3 regions of the Lysinibacillus sp. Y5S-8 genome follow, and region 1 is predicted to be linked to each of the others. Evidence: riboswitches for the same ligand, from Rfam matches in the RefSeq annotation. Region 1 holds a riboswitch; each other region holds the start of a gene.

What was found. Region 1 has a riboswitch for lysine ahead of V6670_RS16450 (aspartate kinase). Riboswitches for the same ligand answer to the same signal wherever they lie in the genome.
Positions count from the first base shown of each region.
Region 2: another riboswitch for lysine. It lies ahead of V6670_RS11055 (transporter substrate-binding domain-containing protein); the one in region 1 lies ahead of V6670_RS16450 (aspartate kinase).
Region 3: another riboswitch for lysine. It lies ahead of V6670_RS01280 (amino acid permease); the one in region 1 lies ahead of V6670_RS16450 (aspartate kinase).

Region 1 covers NZ_CP145889.1:3,369,607-3,375,904, forward strand. Annotated here, with positions in the region: gene sdhA (succinate dehydrogenase flavoprotein subunit) at 1-1,650, opposite strand, end outside; gene V6670_RS16440 (succinate dehydrogenase cytochrome b558 subunit) at 1,717-2,325, opposite strand; gene V6670_RS16445 (YslB family protein) at 2,598-3,032, shown strand; gene V6670_RS16450 (aspartate kinase) at 3,128-4,354, opposite strand; lysine riboswitch at 4,469-4,647, opposite strand; gene uvrC (excinuclease ABC subunit UvrC) at 4,757-6,298, opposite strand, start outside.
Region 2 covers NZ_CP145889.1:2,277,710-2,284,007, forward strand. Annotated here, with positions in the region: gene V6670_RS11045 (2-oxoglutarate dehydrogenase E1 component) at 1-369, shown strand, start outside; gene odhB (2-oxoglutarate dehydrogenase complex dihydrolipoyllysine-residue succinyltransferase) at 464-1,723, shown strand; lysine riboswitch at 2,066-2,252, shown strand; gene V6670_RS11055 (transporter substrate-binding domain-containing protein) at 2,371-3,228, shown strand; gene V6670_RS11060 (amino acid ABC transporter permease) at 3,399-4,124, shown strand; gene V6670_RS11065 (amino acid ABC transporter ATP-binding protein) at 4,137-4,868, shown strand; gene V6670_RS11070 (DUF6501 family protein) at 5,133-5,330, shown strand; gene V6670_RS11075 (toxic anion resistance protein) at 5,379-6,298, opposite strand, start outside.
Region 3 covers NZ_CP145889.1:262,070-268,367, forward strand. Annotated here, with positions in the region: gene V6670_RS01275 (MFS transporter) at 1-1,113, opposite strand, end outside; lysine riboswitch at 1,290-1,466, shown strand; gene V6670_RS01280 (amino acid permease) at 1,549-3,012, shown strand; gene V6670_RS01285 (Nramp family divalent metal transporter) at 3,206-4,471, opposite strand; gene V6670_RS01290 (response regulator transcription factor) at 4,680-5,375, shown strand; gene V6670_RS01295 (HAMP domain-containing sensor histidine kinase) at 5,365-6,298, shown strand, end outside.

The DNA.
Region 1 (6,298 bases):
CATTGTTGTTTTTAAGAACTGCTCGTCATCACGGTTAGGGAAATCAGGTTTATAGTGTGCACCACGAGATTCATTACGTAATAGTGCACCTTTTGTCATTACTTTTGCAAGCACTAACATATTTTTAAGTTGACGCGTAAAGTGCGCGCCTTGATTACTCCATTTTTGCGTATCGTTAATGTTGATGTTATTCCAACGCTCAGTAAGCTCATCAAGTTTTTTCAATGTATCTTCAAGCTGATCATTGTAACGTACTACAGTCATTGTAGCAGTCATCATTTCACCAAGCTCTTTATGCAGTAAGTAAGCGTTTTCTGTGCCTTCCATTTTCATGATAGCATCCCATTTCGCTTGTTCCTCTTTGACACGAGCATCGTAAATCTCTTGTGGAAGATCTTCTGCATGCTTTTTAAGGTGTTTTACATAATCTACTGCGTTTGGTCCTGCAACCATACCACCGTAGATAGCAGATAATAATGAGTTCGCACCAAGACGGTTTGCACCATGTTGAGAGTAATCACATTCACCTGCTGCAAATAGACCAGGAATTTCAGTCATTTGGTTGTAATCAACCCATAATCCACCCATTGAATAGTGAACTGCTGGGAAAATTTTCATTGGTAATTTACGTGGATCATCCCCTACGAATTTTTCGTAGATTTCGATGATACCACCAAGTTTAACGTCCAATTCATGTGGATCTTTATGAGAAAGATCTAGGTATACCATGTTCTCGCCATTAATACCAAGTTTTTGGTTTACACAGACATCAAAAATTTCACGTGTTGCAATATCACGTGGTACTAAGTTACCATAAGCTGGGTATTTTTCTTCTAAGAAGTACCAAGGTTTACCGTCTTTATAAGTCCAAATACGACCACCTTCACCACGAGCTGATTCTGACATTAGACGGTTTTTGTCATCTCCAGGAATCGCTGTTGGGTGAATTTGAATGAATTCGCCATTCGCATATGAAGCACCTTGTTGATAAACGATAGAAGCAGCAGAACCTGTGTTAATAACAGAGTTTGTTGTTTTACCGAAGATAATCCCAGGGCCACCAGTCGCCATAATAACAGCGTCTGCACGGAATGATTTAATTTCTTCTGTACGCATATCTTGCGCTACGATACCACGGCAAACGCCGTCATCATCGATGATAACACCAAGGAATTCCCAGTGCTCATATTTATTTACTAAACCAGCTACTTCATGAGAACGAACTTGCTCATCTAGCGCATATAGTAATTGTTGACCAGTTGTTGCACCAGAGAAAGCTGTACGGTGCATTAAAGTACCACCAAAACGACGGAAATCTAAAAGTCCTTCTGGTGTACGGTTGAACATAACACCCATACGGTCCATTAAGTGGATAATGCCAGGTGCTGCGTCACACATACCTTTTACTGGTGGTTGGTTCGCTAAGAAGTCCCCACCATATACTGTATCATCAAAGTGAATCCATGGAGAATCCCCTTCACCTTTTGTATTTACCGCACCATTAATTCCGCCTTGCGCACAAACAGAGTGTGAGCGTTTTACAGGAACTAATGAGAATAAATCAACTTCAGTACCAACTTCAGCTGCTTTAATCGTTGCCATCAGACCGGCAAGACCACCGCCGACAACAATTATTTTGCTTTTCGCCATGATTATTTCTCACTCCTCTTAAAAAATTGCAATGATTGCTGTTACTCTATCGTAGCTTCTATTGAATTATACGAAAGCTAAAATAGCAGCCACACCAACTACACTTAGAATTACGAAAATAATGTTTGTTACGTAAGTAGCAATCTTTTGAGACTGAGGAGATTGTGTAATACCCCAGCTTACTAGGAATGCCCATAAACCGTTAGATAAGTGGAAAGTTGCTGATAAAATACCAACAATGTAGAATCCAAGCATGAATGGATTAGCAACGATATTCGCCATCATGTCGTAATCAACGTGTGTGCCAAGTGCTTTTTGAATACGAGTTTGGAAAATATGCCATGCAATGAAAATCACTAGGAATACACCAGTGAAACGTTGTAAAGAGAACATCCAGTTACGGTATGTGCTGAAACGTCCTGTGTTTGGTGTAGCAGTGAATGCAATGTAGACACCATAGAATGCGTGGAACATTAATGGAATATAGATGACAATCCATTCAACTAGGATAAGGAATGGAATCTTTTCCATTACTGCGGTAGCATCATTGTAACTTTCTGCCCCGCCTGTTGCTGTAAAGTTAATGAACAGGTGCATCGTTAAAAACAGACCTACTGGAATGATACCAAGTAGAGAATGTAAGCGACGCCATAAAAACTCTCGATCTTTCGACAAGACTGTTACCCCCCTTAGTACTTAAAATAGCACAACAAAAGAAGTCATCATTTTGTAAATGATACTTCATTGACTGTGTATTTCATCATGGTACAATATTATGACATGTTTATTGTACTCTCAAGAGCTACGAGCGTCAAGGCAACTCGGAGTTTTTCATAGAGCTTATTAAAGAACTAATCTAGTACATGATGCGTTGTTTTTTCTCGAAAAATCTATCATTACTTTATTACTGTTGAATTTTAAGAAAATTCTAAGAAAGAAGGATAACAATGTTAAACACTCCATCTCCTACAATTTCATCATTTGGTTATGAGCTCATTCGCGATCATATTCTATCTTCTATCCTTGGTAAACATGAGAATGATGTCCTTTATTGGGCAGGTAAAGAGCTTGCTCGCAAGTTCCCATGCAAAAGTCAAGACGAACTTATCGCATTTTTCGCAGATGCCTGCTGGGGTACACTAGAGCTCATGAAGGAATCAAAGGATGGTCGCATTTTCCAATTGACAAATGACCCTGAAATATTGCAAATCAAACAACGAAGCTTTAGACTGGAAGCAGGATTTATAGCAGAGCAAATTCAATTAGCTAAAGGCTACCTTACAGAATGCTATGATGAAAAGCGAGAAAAGCAGCACTATGTCATGTTTACAGTCAAATGGGATGTCAAGGAACGTATTATGAATACCATTCCTACTGAATAATGAAAAGGATTGTCTCCCTATTCAACGGGATGACAATCCTTCTTTTTTCTTCCTTTAATTTCGGACTATTACATAAAATACTGTTTCTTCTATTATTATATATAAAGTGCTTGCTCTAAATTGAATTCATCATGCAAGGCATTTGCTGCACGAATCATATCATCCTGTGGTACAACAACAGACACTTTTATTTCAGACGTACTAACCATTTTTATAGGAATATCTTCACGACGTAATCGATCAAACATGCGAGCAGCAACACCTGGATTAGAGGCCATACCTGAACCAATGATAGAAACCTTCGCCAATCCTATTTCAAAGTCAGCAAAACTAAAGCCAAGTGACAATTTACTATCTTCTAGAACACGCAATGTTTCCGCAAATTCCTCTTTTAAAATGGAAAAAGACACAGTTGGTTTTAAGCCATCAATGATTGCCTGTACAATAATATCTACATTAATGCGGTTTTCTGCAAGGATTGTAAACATATCTGCCAATGCACCATCGGCATACGCATCATACCCCACTGTTAAACGGATAATATCTGACTCAAAGGCTACACCACGGACAACTAAATTTTTCTCCATTTCCACTTCCTCCTTCAATAAAGTACCTACTGACTCTACTAAGCTAGAGCGTATAATAACGGGCATTTGAAATTTTTTTGCTAACTCCACTGCACGAGGATGAATAACATGTGATCCTAAATTAGATAACTCCAGCATTTCATCATAGGAGATTTCCTGCAGCTTTTGAGCTTTGCTGACATAGCGTGGATCTGCTGTATAAACACCGTCAACATTTGTATACATATCAGTTCGCTCTGCTTCCAATGCTACAGCGAGTGCTATAGCTGTTGTTTCAGCTCCGCCTTTGCCAAGTGTAGTAATATTTTGTTCCTCATCAATACCCTGTTCTCCAGCAATCACTACAATTTGTCCCTGTACAAGATGTTCTTCAATACGACTGTCATCGATATAGTCGATACGTGCATGACGATACTTACAATCTGTATGTATACCTGCTTGCCATCCAGTTAAGGACACTGCCTCATAGCCCGCTTCTTGTAATGCGATGGCAAATAAAGCGCTGGATAATTGAGAGCCCGTAGACACGACTGCAGCTAATTCCCGTTTGGGCACTTCGTCCGTTAGTTGATGTACCATCGTTTGCACATCTTTCGTTGTGTGTCCCATTGCTGCAACGACCACGACTACATCGAAGCCTCTGTCCTTTTCAGCAATCGCCTTCCTTGCTGCCTCTTGGATTTGTTCAGTAGAAGCTAGTGCAGCCCCTCCAAACTTCATCATTATTTTAGCCATTTCTTGCGTTCTCCTTTCCAGTCCATATATTTCACCTGCTTCTAAAAAACTAAAAGGCAGCCTCCACATAACGTGAAAGCTGCCTATAACATGTACAATGATCGTAACTTGTGCATGTGTGATAGCTCTCCGAAACTTTTAGAATCGACAATCTTACATTTCTTAAATGTAAAACCAGTACAACAAAGGAAACAACAATGCTGTACTTCGGCAAGCTTCCCTTTCACACACGATCTCTGGACTTGTTCATCCTCCATTGTGTTACTCTTGAATCTTGCACCTCTATCATCACCATAAAGTGAATGTATTCAATTGGTTTAACGCTGGCGTTAACATGCTAGCCACACCAGTTCGCTATTCATCACATTGACGAACAATGTTATTTACAACCTTAGCACATGTCTATTCCTTTGACAATGACTCTTGCTGAAAATAGCTATAAATTTGGCTCGCTAAATTAGCAGGTATTCCTGCCTCCTGCAAAGCTAGCTCGCTTGCCTCTCGAATTTTCTTAACTGAACCAAAATGTTTGAGCAACTGCTGCTTGCGTTTTGGCCCCACACCTTCAATATGGTCTAACACCGATTGAATAGCATGCTTCTCATGCTGTTGGCGCAAGAAGGTAATAGCAAAGCGGTGAACTTCGTCCTGAATTCGTTGCAATAAATAAAAGCCATCACTAGTACGCTTTAAGGCAATTACTTCTGGTGGATCACCAAACAATAGCTGCGATGTATTATGCTTATCATCTTTTGCTAAACCAGCAATCGGTATAACAAGTCCAAGCTCATCTTCTAGTACTTCACGGGCGACTTCCATTTGCCCCTTGCCACCATCAATTAAGACTAAATCTGGCAATGGCAAGCCTTCCTTTAAGACACGCGAATATCGCCGACGTATAACCTCTTGCATCGCACCGTAATCATCATGCTTTGCAGCCGTACGCGTTTTGTATTTACGATATTCCTTTTTCGCAGGCTTTCCATCAATGAAGACAACCATAGCTGATACAGCATCCGTGCCATGCATATGACTATTGTCAAATGCCTCAATTCGTAATGGCGTTGAAATACCTATTGCTTCACCAAGTGCCTCACAAGCACCAATTGTCCGTTCTTCCTGCCGTTCAATTAGCTGGAATTTAGCTGCCACAGCAATTTCAGCATTTTTAGTTGCTAATTCAACCAATTCCCTCTTTTGACCTCTTTTTGGTGTGAGAACTTTAAGCTCTAATAACTCCGTTAAGATGGCTGCATCAATTGCTTGTGGAATAAAAATTTCTTTCGGCTTAATATGCTCTGGTTTTTCATAAAAGCGGCCAACAAATGTTAAAAACTCTTCCTCAGCATCTTGATAGATTGGGAAAACCGAGACATCACGCTCAATCAGCTTTCCTTGGCGAACAAAGAAAACTTGCACACACATCCAGCCTTTTTCGACGGCATAGCCAAATACATCGCGGTTCGTTGTATCACTTGATACTATTTTTTGTTTCTGCATGACCGTATCAATATGTGCAATCTGATCGCGAAACTCTTTCGCTCGTTCAAATTCTAAGCTTTCAGCAGCTGCAAGCATTTTAACTTCAAGCTCTTTTTTGACTGCCTCGACACCACCATTTAAAAACTTCGTCATATCTTCAATCATCTCTTGATAAACTTGACCATTAATTTCTTTTACACAAGGTGCTAAACATTGCCCCATATGATAATACAAGCAAACTTTTGAAGGCAATTGGACACATTTGCGCAATGGATACAATCGATCCAACAGCTTTTTCGTTTCACTTGCCGCATAAGCATTAGGGTAAGGACCAAAATATTTAGCCTTATCCTTTTTTACCTTACGTGTCGTAATAAGACGTGGATGTTTTTCATTCGTAATTTTTAAATATGGATATGTCTTATCATCTGTTAGCATGACATTGTATTTTGGATCATGTAA
Region 2 (6,298 bases), 1.1 Mb from region 1:
CGTATCGTTTTAGGAACTGGTAAAGTGATGATCGACTTAGCGGATCGCGTAAAAGACGGAGAAGGCTTCGATCATTTACACATTATTCGTGTAGAACAACTTTACCCATTCCCAAAAGAGCAAGTTGCTGGTATTATTGCTAAGTATCCAAATGTGAAAGAAATTGTTTGGGTACAAGAAGAACCTAAAAACCAAGGCTCATGGAATTATGCATTAGAAACATTATATGAACTTTCAGAAGGTAAAAAACTTCGCTATGTAGGTCGTCCTGCAATGAGCTCAACTTCTGAAGGGGATGCAGATTCTCATAAAGCAGCACAAGCAGCATTAATTGAAGCGGCAGTTGCTGAGCCAGTGAAGGTTAAATAATCACATATAAATTTTTGAAAAAACCGGGCTACTTGCCCTTAAGCAGTAGCCCTTTTATGTGCGTCATGCACGTTAATCAAAGGAGGAAATGAAAGTGGCTGAAATTAAAGTCCCTGAATTAGCAGAATCGATTACAGAAGGTAGTATCGCACAGTGGGTAAAAAAAGTGGGCGATCGCGTTGAAAAAGGTGAATTCATCGTTGAACTTGAAACAGATAAAGTAAACGCTGAAATCATTTCTGAAGAAGCAGGTGTATTAACACAAATTTTAGCTGAAGAAGGCGATACTGTACTAGTTGGTCAAGTTATCGCAGTAGTAGAAGCAGGCGAAGGCGCAGCACCTGCACCAGCAGCGGCTCCAGCTGAAGCAGCTCCGGCTCCAGCAGCGCCACAAGCAGCATCTGCACCAGTAGCATCTGCTCCAGTTGTAGAAGAAACGTCTGGTGAGCGAGTAATCGCATCTCCAGCAGCACGTCGTCTTGCTCGTGAAAAAGGTATCAACCTTGCAGCAGTATCTCCAGTAGATCCACAAGGACGTGTACGTGTACAAGATGTAGCAGCTCATGGTACAGCTCCAGCTGTAGCACCAGTAGCAGCACCTACATCAGTAGCAACTTCAGGTGGCCCAGTAGTATTTACACCAGCAGCTAATTCTGACCGTGTAACAATTGAAAAAATGAGCCGTCGTCGCCAAACAATTGCCAAACGTTTATTAGAAGTGAAACAATCAACAGCAATGTTAACAACATTTAACGAAATTGACATGACAAATATCATGGCACTTCGTAAACGTAAACAAGAAGAGTTTGTAAAAGCAAACGACATCAAACTTGGTTTCATGTCATTCTTCACAAAAGCTGTTGTTGCGGCACTAAAAAAATACCCATACGTAAACGCTCAAATCTCTGGCGATGAAATTCATTTAAATAACTTCTTTGATATCGGTATTGCTGTATCAACTGAAGAAGGTTTAGTTGTACCAGTTGTACGCGATGCAAACAGCAAAAACTTTGCAGAAATCGAAAAAGATATCGCTAACTTAGCGACAAAAGCTCGTGATAAAAAATTAGGCTTAAATGACATGGCTGGTGGATCATTCACAATCACAAATGGTGGTGTATTCGGTTCATTAATGTCAACTCCTATTATGAACGGTACGCAAGCTGGTATTTTAGGTATGCACTCAATTGTTAACCGTCCAGTTGCAGTAAATGGTGAAGTTCAAATCCGTCCAATGATGTATGTAGCACTTTCTTACGATCACCGTATCATCGATGGAAAAGATTCTGTAGGATTCTTAAAAACAGTTAAAGAATTAATCGAAAATCCTGAAGATTTACTATTAAATTCATAATGCCATTCAACCCTGCGAACAATGTTCAGCAGGGTTTTTTTATGCATGACGAAAGATTTTGACCGATTCTATGTTTGAAAGAGTACTAATGTTATATCGTTTAGAGGAGCAAAAAAGAAATAAACACAACTTTTCTCACATAGAGCACATACTCTATAATAAAAATTTGTTGTAATTTTCAGAAATATCGATGGAAGCTTAACGATTTAAAATGAATAGAGAACGAACAATATCCTAATATTGTCATTAGTCAGAAAAATGTTAAAACTGTCTTGACGAGTGTACTAGTTTTATAGTAGTATCTAAATATCAATTAAATAAACAAACCTCACTAACGTTTACCAGTGAGGTAGAGGCGCGGTATTTATTAGTTCATTGTTGAGTTCAAGCAAGCGAAGACGCAATGAAGAAGGAAATATCGCCGAAGTATAAAAGGAGCTCGTACTTTTATGCTGGGTCTGCAGTGAATAAGTGCAGGACTGTCCTAGTAAATGGATTTCCAGATTTACTAGGTTGTGCTATCTCGGAAAATGGAAATTATAGTGAGGATTTGGGCAACTGTCATACAAGGTAAGACCTAAGTTCAATATACTTAGGTCTTTTTTATTACAGTTGTCTTATTTTTTTACAGAAAAGGGGAGTTTTTTATGAAAAGAAAATGGTTGTTAGTAATGATCTCTATCATGACAGCAATTGTGCTAGCTGCATGTGGCACTAGCGACAAAAAGGATGGCGGTTCAGGTGATGCTGGTGCTGACAAGGAAGCAAGTGGCGGTGAATTCCGAATCGGAATGGAGGCTGGCTATCCACCATTTAACTGGACACAGCAAGGTGATGCTAATGGTGCAGTGAAAATTGCTGATAATGCAGAGTATGCAGGCGGCTACGATGTCCAAATGGCAAAAAAAATTGCTGAAGGCTTAGGCAAAGAGCTAGTCATTGTCAAAATGGAATGGGATGGATTAGTACCAGCGCTACAATCTAACAAAATTGATGCCATTATCGCGGGTATGTCACCAACTGAAGAGCGTAAGAAAACGATTGATTTTACAGAAAACTACTATACTTCTGATTTCGTTATGGTTATTAAGAAAGGTAGCAAGTATGAAAATGCAAAATCGATTCAAGATTTCTCTGGTGCTAAAATTACTTCACAATTAAATACATCGAACTATAACGTTATTGATCAAATTAACGGTGTAGAAAAACAAACAGCAATGGAAAGCTTCCCCTCAATGCGTGTCGCTTTAGAGGCTGGCAAAATTGATGGCTATGTAGCAGAACGTCCAGAAGGTATTTCCGCTGCTGCTGCCAACGATAAGTTCACATATGTTGCATTTGAAGAAGGCTTTGATACGGATCTTTCCAATACTTCGATTGCTGTAGGCTTACGTAAAGACGATGCAAACCGTGAAAAAATCAACGAAATCCTAAAAGGTATTTCGGAAGACGATCGTCAAGCTATTATGGAAGAAGCGATTTCTCAACAACCAGCAGCACAATAATGACAAGGCACGGGCTAGTTGCTGGTCCGTGCATGATCATTTCATCATTATCAAAATGAGAACCTCTCTACATAATGATAATGTCCTAGCGTAACAAATCATAGAATAGTAGAAATAGCTAGGACACGAAGGAAATAAGCAAGCAACATGACATTGTTAGGAGGAACATCATGAGTCTTGAATGGATACTTTCAATTATTGAAAACAACTGGCAAATGTTTTTACGAGGTGCGTATTATACGTTACTGATTTCGATTATTAGTACAATTATTGGTGCATTCATCGGATTTTTCATTGGAATTATGCATACGATTCCAGTTCGTAAAAAAGGTTTAAAATTTTATAGCTTAAAGCTTATTAATTTTATCCTGACATGCTATGTTGAATTTTTCCGTGGTACACCAATGATTGTACAGGCTATGGTAGTCTACTACGGACTAGATATCGCATTTGGTATCGATATGCATTTTATTACAGCAGGTATTTTAGTCGTTTCCCTTAACACAGGGGCCTATATGGCAGAAATTGTTCGAGGTGGTATTGTCTCGATTGATAATGGTCAATACGAGGCAGCATCGGCAATTGGTATGAATCACTTCCAAATCATGCTGCATGTTGTTTTACCACAAGTAGCACGTAATGTCTTACCAGCGACAGGTAACCAATTAATTATGAATATTAAAGATACAGCCGTCTTAAATGTCATTGGGGTAACGGAATTATTCTTCCAAACAAAATCAATTTCAGGTAACAACTTCCGTTATTTTGAATCATTCTTTGTCGCATGTATTCTTTATTTTATCATGACATTTACCGCATCTCGCATCCTTCTCTATGTTGAAAAACGTCTAGATGGACCTGATGCCTATCAAAAAGAACAAAAAGAAGCTGTATAGGGGGACGCACAAATGGCAGTGATTAAGATTGAACATTTAAGTAAATCATTTGGACGTAACCAAGTGTTAAAAGATGTAAATTTCCAAGTAGAAAAAGGCGAAGTCGTTTGTTTAATTGGCTCTTCTGGTTCTGGTAAATCGACATTACTTCGTTGCATCAATTTATTAGAAACGCCAAGTGGTGGTCAAATTATTTATAAAGGGGAAGATATTTTAGATGATAAGCACAATATTCAAGAATATCGTACACATCTAGGAATGGTATTCCAGCAATTCAATTTATTTAACAATCACAATGTGTTAAACAATTGCACAGTGGGCCAAATCAAAGTATTGAAGCGATCAAAGAAAGAAGCAGAAGAAACGGCGCTTAAATATTTGAATATCGTTGGTATGGATCAATTTGTGAACGCCAAGCCTCGTCAGCTTTCAGGGGGGCAAAAGCAGCGTGTGGCTATCGCTCGAGCATTATCAATGAATCCAGATGTCATGCTATTTGATGAACCGACATCGGCATTAGACCCAGAAATGGTCGGTGAGGTATTAAAGGTGATGCGACAGTTAGCTACTGAGGGAAATACAATGTTAATCGTGACACATGAGATGGAGTTTGCCAAAGAGGTGGCAGATCGTGTCGTCTTTATGGATAAAGGCATCATTGTCGAGGAAGGCCCACCATCACAAGTATTAGTAAACCCTCAGCATGAACGGACAAAAGAATTTTTAAAGCGGACATTAAAATAAGCATAAAAAAAGTGAGTCCGATTTACTGGACTCACTTATTTTCTAGAATTCCATTCTGCATAAAGAACAAAGCAGATTGCAAATGCTACAGCAATAATAAAAAACCATTGCGGTACACCACCAAAACTCATCATAACACCTCAAATAGTCATTTTTTTTGGATAGAATAGCTATAGTCTTTCTTTTTTCTCCACAAAAGCCCAAAAATATTATAAAATAAGCAATAGACATTAGCTTAGGCTAGTAAAGAGAGGTAGAGAGAATATGTTACATTTAAAATGGAAAGATGCGCCAACACTACGCACGATAACTTGCAAACATACAAATGCATCAAAATACTTAGTGTCCAATGTATTAACAGTAGGGAAAGAATATGAAGTAAAAAATGAAACAGAAGAGTTCATTTTTATCATCGATAATACAGGTAATGTCGGTGGCTACTATAAAGATTATTTTGAATAACATAAAACAGGGTGGTTCAGATTATGTGCTGAGCCACCCCTTTTTTTGTTAATCGCGCTGATAGCCTCTGGCACCTGCCACATCTTGTAGCTGTTGTTTTTCTTGTTCAGTTGCTGTATGCAGGGCAAACACATCTTTAATCGCGGTTTGCAGTTCTCGCTGCGTTTCTTTAAATTTCGAAACCTGCTGTTCAAACGATGGACTAGAGAAGCGATCATGTGCCTGAGCTAATCGTTCTTCTAGCTGTGCATAGTGATGATCCATATGCATAGAAAGCATCATCGCCAGCTGATTTTTCCAAAGAGGAATCAAAGTGACAATCGAAAATTCAATTTTTTCCGCTAACGTTTGATTCGCCTGTTGAATCATGCGTATTTGAGGAGCCGTTTGCAGCGCTACTTGCTGTGATACTTGTAAATCATAAATACGTTGATCCAACCTTTCAATTTGTGCGGCAAAGTCATTGAGCTGCTGAATAGCAAGCGGTTGTTTCGTTGCTTGAACACTCGTTATTTGTGTGGGTAACTCAACCTCAATGGCTTGCTGTTTTTTCATTTGACCTGCTGCAATGGCAGTAGCCAGCTCCTCAAAAAATCCACGATTATGAGCATAAAGTGCTTCTAAGTTTTCGACATCCTTGATCAACTGAAGCTGTGCACGCTCTAGCTGAACGCCAATACGTTCCACCTGAATACTAATACGCTCAAATTCTGTTAATGTTTGCTTCACAGTCGGCTCTGTTTTTCCAAAGATTTTTTTGAAAAAGGTTTGTTTCTTTGGTTCTAAAGCCGTCGGGTCTATTCGATCTAACGTGTGCATTAAGGAATCAAGCATTTGACCGATTTTTGAGACGTCCTTTTGCTTCACTTGCGCAAGCATGCGATCAGCAAATTGAGACAGGGCTCGCTGTGAATCTTGCCCAAGGGACAGCAATGATTCAAAATCTGTTAAATCAATTTGACTAGCAT
Region 3 (6,298 bases), 1.6 Mb from region 1:
CAATAAATCATGTAAGTAGCCAAAAAGAATAGGGCCAATGGCGGCAAATAAATAACCTAATGATTGTGCAAAGCCTGATAAATCTGCTGCCTCAAATGCCGTGCGTGTACGAAGTGTAAAGAACATCATCGCTAAGGCAAATGAAGAACCTCCTGCTAAACCTAAAAGAATCATCCACAGTACCCCAAGACTTGTCCACTCCATGACAACTCCAATAAAGCCTATTAAATAGAAGAATGTAAACATCACTACAAGATGTCTTTGAGAAGCCATTTTACTTGCAATGATAGGCACAGCCAATGCCATTGGTACTTGTGAAAATTGCATGATAGAAAACATCCAGCCAGCTTTGTCAGGAGCCAATCCCTGGGCGATATAGATTTCAGGAATCCAAGCAGCTGTCGTATAAAATAATAAAGACTGTAACCCCATTGCACCTGTGACAGCCCAAGTAACAGGAGACTTCCATAAGGGTGTACCTGTTATTTTAGAGGTAGTGGCAGGCTCAGGTTTATTTGATTTCAATTGAGGTATCCAAATTAAAATCGTTACGACCACTAGTACAAGTGCAATGGACAGTGCTCCTTGCCAGCCAAATGATGAATTGGCTATAGGATAGCTAATACCTGCGCCAAGCCCAGCCGTTAAGTTCATTGACATGGTGAAAAAAGCCATTAATAAACCAACATGGTATGGAAATTTTAATTTTAATAATCCTGGAATCAGCACATTTCCAAATGATATGGCTACGCCGATGAGTACAGTACCAAATACAAGTAACCCCGTTGTACCAAGGGAACGTAGAACAATCCCCAAGGCTAATAAAATAGTGGATAAAAATAGTGTTAGCTCAAGCCCTAGTTTGCGTGCTACAATGGGCGCAAATGGTGAGATGGTAGCAAAAGCGAGCAATGGAATCGTTGTTAGAAAGCCTGCAAGTACATTAGAAATACCAAGATCGTCACGGATAAATGATATAATAGGGCCAACAACAGTTAGTGGCATTCTTAATGTAGAGGCTATAAAGATAACTCCGAAGACTAAAAGTAAGGTTGTTCCCTTCCAGCTAATTTTTTTACTCGGAAAACTAGCGGAATGATCATTTGTAGTCAAAATAATTCCCCCTGTTCGTAACCATTCTAATTGAACTACTATAACACTTTAACAAACCAATAAAAATAGTAGAAGATTCACAAAATACAGAACATTTATTGTTATATTGAAATGTCAAAGGTCTTATGCTAATATAATAAGCATCATAAATTTAATAATTATATGCCTCATGTTTGTATTGAGGTAGAGGTCGCGATATTTATAAGTATGCTAATGGAAATGACAAGCATTGATGAAATTAGCTGAAAGGGAATATTGCCGAAGTGTGAGGGGACTTGAAAACCTCATGCTGGGGCTGTCTCCGAAAGGAACAGAACTGTCACGTTTGCACAACGTGTTGAGCTATCATTTAGGAAAAACTGAGGATTAACTTAGCCATCACAGTGTATATGTGATGGCATTTTTTTGCCTCGTAAATAGGAAGGAAGCTATATCGTGAGTGAAATAAAAGTAAATCAGCTCGGACATAAAGCGCCAAAGCTGAAAAAAGAATTGAAAAGCCGTCATATCACAATGATTTCTTTAGGCGGTACAATTGGTACGGGACTATTTTTAGCCAGTGGTGGTGCCATTGCACAAGCTGGACCTGGTGGTGCATTGCTTGCCTACGCCCTAATTGGTATTATGGTGTACTTTTTAATGACAAGCTTAGGGGAAATGGCTGCCTATATGCCATCATCCGGTTCATTTAGTACGTATGCAACAAAATTTGTAGATCCAGCACTAGGCTTTGCATTAGGCTGGAACTATTGGTATAACTGGGCAATCACTATTGCAGCAGAAATTGCAGCAGTATCCTTAATTATGAAATATTGGTTCCCTGATAGTTCATCAGCCCTTTGGACAGTATTATTTATTGCTGTTGTACTGTCATTTAATTTGCTTTCTGTAAAGAGCTATGGAGAAAGTGAATATTGGTTTGCGATGATTAAAGTAGTGACAGTCATTGTTTTTATTATTATCAGTTTATTAATGATTTTTGGTATTTTAGGTGGACAGGCCCCTGTAGGCTTTACTAATTTCTTTATTAGTGATGGACCATTTCACGGTGGCTTCCTAGCTACATTTGGCATTTTTCTAGCAGCCGGATTTTCATTCCAAGGAACAGAGTTACTTGGGATTACAGCAGGTGAAACAGACGATCCAGGAAAAAATATTCCAAAGGCTGTTAAATCCGTATTCTGGCGTATTCTTTTGTTTTATATTTTAGCAATTGGTGCAATCGGAATGTTGATTCCATTTACAGATGAACGCTTATTATCAGAAGATATCGCAGTATCACCGTTTACATTAGTGTTTGACCGCTTAGGTATTGCCTTTGCAGCTTCGTTAATGAATGCCATTATTTTAACGGCTATGCTGTCAGCTGGAAATTCAGGGCTTTATGCATCATCACGTATGCTATGGCAATTAGCAGTGGATGGACATGCGCCTAAGTTCTTCACAAAGCTAAGTCGTCGAGGAATACCAATTTATGCATTGATGGCAACATTAGCTGTAGGTTGTTTAGCTTTTTTAGCGTCTTTCTTTGGTGATGGCGTTGTTTATATTTGGCTGTTAAATGCCTCTGGTATGTCTGGTTTTATTGCATGGCTAGGTATTGCCTTTAGTCATTATCGCTTCCGTCGTGCATTTGAAGTACAGGGCCTAGATCCAAAGCTATTACCTTATAGAGCAAAATTGTACCCGTTTGGACCACTATTTGCCTTTACTGTTTGTATGATTGTGGTCATTGGGCAAAATTACACGGCCTTTACGGGAGACCAAATTGATTGGTATGGGATATTAGTTTCTTATGTTGGAATCCCACTATTTTTACTGTTATGGTTTGGCTACAAAATCAAGCACAAAACAAAAATGCTTTCACTTCAAGAATGTGATTTAAAAGTGGAAGATTAAATAGTAGGGCTGTTCTGTAAACTAATGAATGATTGGTTTATGGGACAGCTTTTTTATGTCTTAACCGTCGTTAAAAATATCAAAAAATAATATCACATATATAGTAATATTAGTATTTACTAACTAGCCATTCGAAAGTCGATGTCTAATCAAATAAAAACCAGGTACCCATTCTCGAGTACCTGGTTTTTTATTATCCAAATATTGTTTCCCACAGTAAGTAAATATTTAATGTCACAACGATGACAACAACAAACCAACCTAAAAAAGTTGTAATACGGTGATTGACTAAACTGCCCATGATGTTTTGTTTGCTTGTAAACATAACAAGAGGGACAAGAGCAAATGCAATACCGAAAGATAAAACGACCTGACTTAGAACGAGCGCATAGGTTGCATTCACGCCTAATGCAATAATGACTAGAGGCGGCACCATAGTAATCGCTCTACGTAAATAAAGTGGTATTTTTCTTTGAATGAACCCTTGCATGACTACATCACCTGCTAACGTCCCGACAGAGGAGCTAGCTAGCCCGGCAATAAGTAAACCAAGACCAAATGAAATGGCAGCCATTGGGCCGAGCGCATCTTTTAAGCCATTATAGGCAACATCTAAATCTTCTACAACCACGCCTTGTGTGTGGAAGACTGCTGCAGCAATGATCAGCATGCTCATATTAATCGCCCCGGCAATTATCATAGCGATGATAATATCGATAAATTCAAAACGGAAAATACGTTTTTTTTCATTTTCATTCCGACCAACAATACGACTTTGCGTTAACGATGAATGTAAGTAAATAGCATGAGGCATGACAGTTGCTCCTAAAATACCTGTTGCTAATAATAGTGAATCTACACCTTCAAACTGTGGTGTGAACATGCCAATCGCTACTTCGCCCCATTCTGGCTGTGCTAAAAATGTTTGGAAAGCAAATGCTAAGACAACAATTAACACCATGCCCGAAATACCGGCTTCAAAGGCTCTAAATCCTCTTCTTTGAAGTTCTAAAATAGCAAATGAACCAACTGCCGTAATTAATGCTGCGGGAAGCATAGGGATATTGAAGAGCAAGTAAAGCCCTAATGCTGCACCAATAAATTCAGCGAGATCTGTAGCAATGATGACCAATTCAGCCTGTATCCATAAAAAGATGGATGTTTTTTTAGAAAAATGCTCGCGTGCTACTTCAGGCAAGTTTTTACCTGTCGCAATTCCAAGCTTGGCAGATAAGGATTGAATTAACACGGCCATTAAATTAGAAAAGGCTATAACCCAAAGTAGCAGGTAGCCATATTGAGAGCCTGCTGTAATATTTGTAGCAAAATTACCAGGATCGATATAGGCGACGGCTGCAATAAATGCAGGTCCTAAAAATGGTAAAAAGCGTCGCCAACCTTTTATATCTCCATCTAAAACCGCCTCGGCAGACGATTTTGTGACACGTTTGTAAACCATATTATTCCCTCGTTTCAAAAAGTATCATTAACGAAATAAAGTTTCCTATAGGAAAATAAGATATTAGTATTCTAACGCTAGGAATCAAAAAAGTGAAGTGGTTTGCTTTAAGTTTCTATAAGTATGTGCTATTCTCATCATTTTCTAATTAGACTTTCACCACCAGCATCGTTTACGATGAAAAGAAAAGATGAAGGACGGATTCGACATGACCAATCGAATTTTAATTATAGAAGATGAAGAAAATATTGCGAGAGTGCTACAGCTTGAGCTTCAATTTGAAGGCTATGAGGCGGAAATGGCTCATACAGGGACAGATGGTTTGCTTCGTTACCGTGAGCGGCCGTGGGATTTGATTCTACTTGATGTCATGCTGCCTGAGATGAGTGGCATTGATGTGCTAAAGCGGATTCGTGCAACGGAATCCGAGACACCCATTATTATGCTTACTGCCAAAAGTGAGGTAGAGGATAAAGTAAAGGGATTGGATTTAGGAGCCAATGATTATGTGACAAAGCCGTTTGAAATTGAAGAATTGCTGGCACGTATTCGCAATGCTTTACGATTTTCACAAAAGGCTAGTCCAAAGCAAGTTGCCCTTGCATTTGGACACTTATCGATAAACGAGCAAACAAGAGAGGTCGTATATTTTGATAAAGATATTCAACTGACACCTCGTGAATATGATTTATTGTTCTATTTACTAAAGCATCCTAAACAAGTACTGACTAGGGAACAGCTACTAGAGGCTGTATGGGGCTATGACTATTATGGGGATACAAATGTTGTGGATGTCTATATTCGTTATGTACGACAAAAGCTTGAAGCTGCTAATGCAACGCCTATTATCCAAACAGTTCGTGGGGTTGGCTATGTGTTGAAGGAACATCGTGATGAGACTTAAAACAAAAATTCATCTACTTACAACATTGCTGATGCTAGTAATATTAGTGGCCACAAACAGTGGAATTTATTTATTGTATGAGAAATCTGCCTATGATACGGAATATCATCAGCTTCAAACACGTGCCAATGATTTAAGCTCCACATTCAGTCAGTTAAATGCTCAAACTAACCTACAGCAAGTGTTAAGAGCCTATATGCCGACAGATGGTGCCGTCTACATTTATGATGGAGAACGTTTAAAAACAAAGGTTCAGGCAACCCTTGAAATGCCAGAAGGCCCTTCCATTACCTATACAATGCCTGCTATTTGGATAGACGGAACAGTTGTGGATATCACATTACAGCAATCCATGGAAGAAGTAGAACGAACATTAAGTTTGCTAAAGGTTATATTGATTATTGTATCTGTTATTGCAACGATTCCTATTTTCTTAGCAAGCCTAGTACTTGGGCGACTTATTTTATTACCGCTAGAACGTTTAAATGAGACTATGCGCAAAAGTGCATCGACAGGAAAATATGAAAAAATGGATATACCAGCAAAAGGCGGGGATGAGTTAACAAATATTAACCGTACTTTTAATATGATGATGGAAAAGCTTGAACAGCATTATCGAAAGCAAGAAGAATTTGTATCGAATGCTTCCCATGAATTGAAGACACCCATTACGGTTATTGAAAGCTATGCAAAATTACTGCTCAGAAGAGGTTTTGACAATCGGGAAGTTGCACAGGAATCATTACTAGCTATTGCCAATGAATCATCACGCATGCATGAAATGGTGCTGCAATTGCTAGAACTAGCTAAAAATAATGAGCATCTGGACATTCATTTTGAACAGCTAGAGCTTACGCCGTTCTTGAATAAAGTTGCTTCCCAAATGCAGCATGCGTATCATCGAGCATTTATAGTTGATGTGA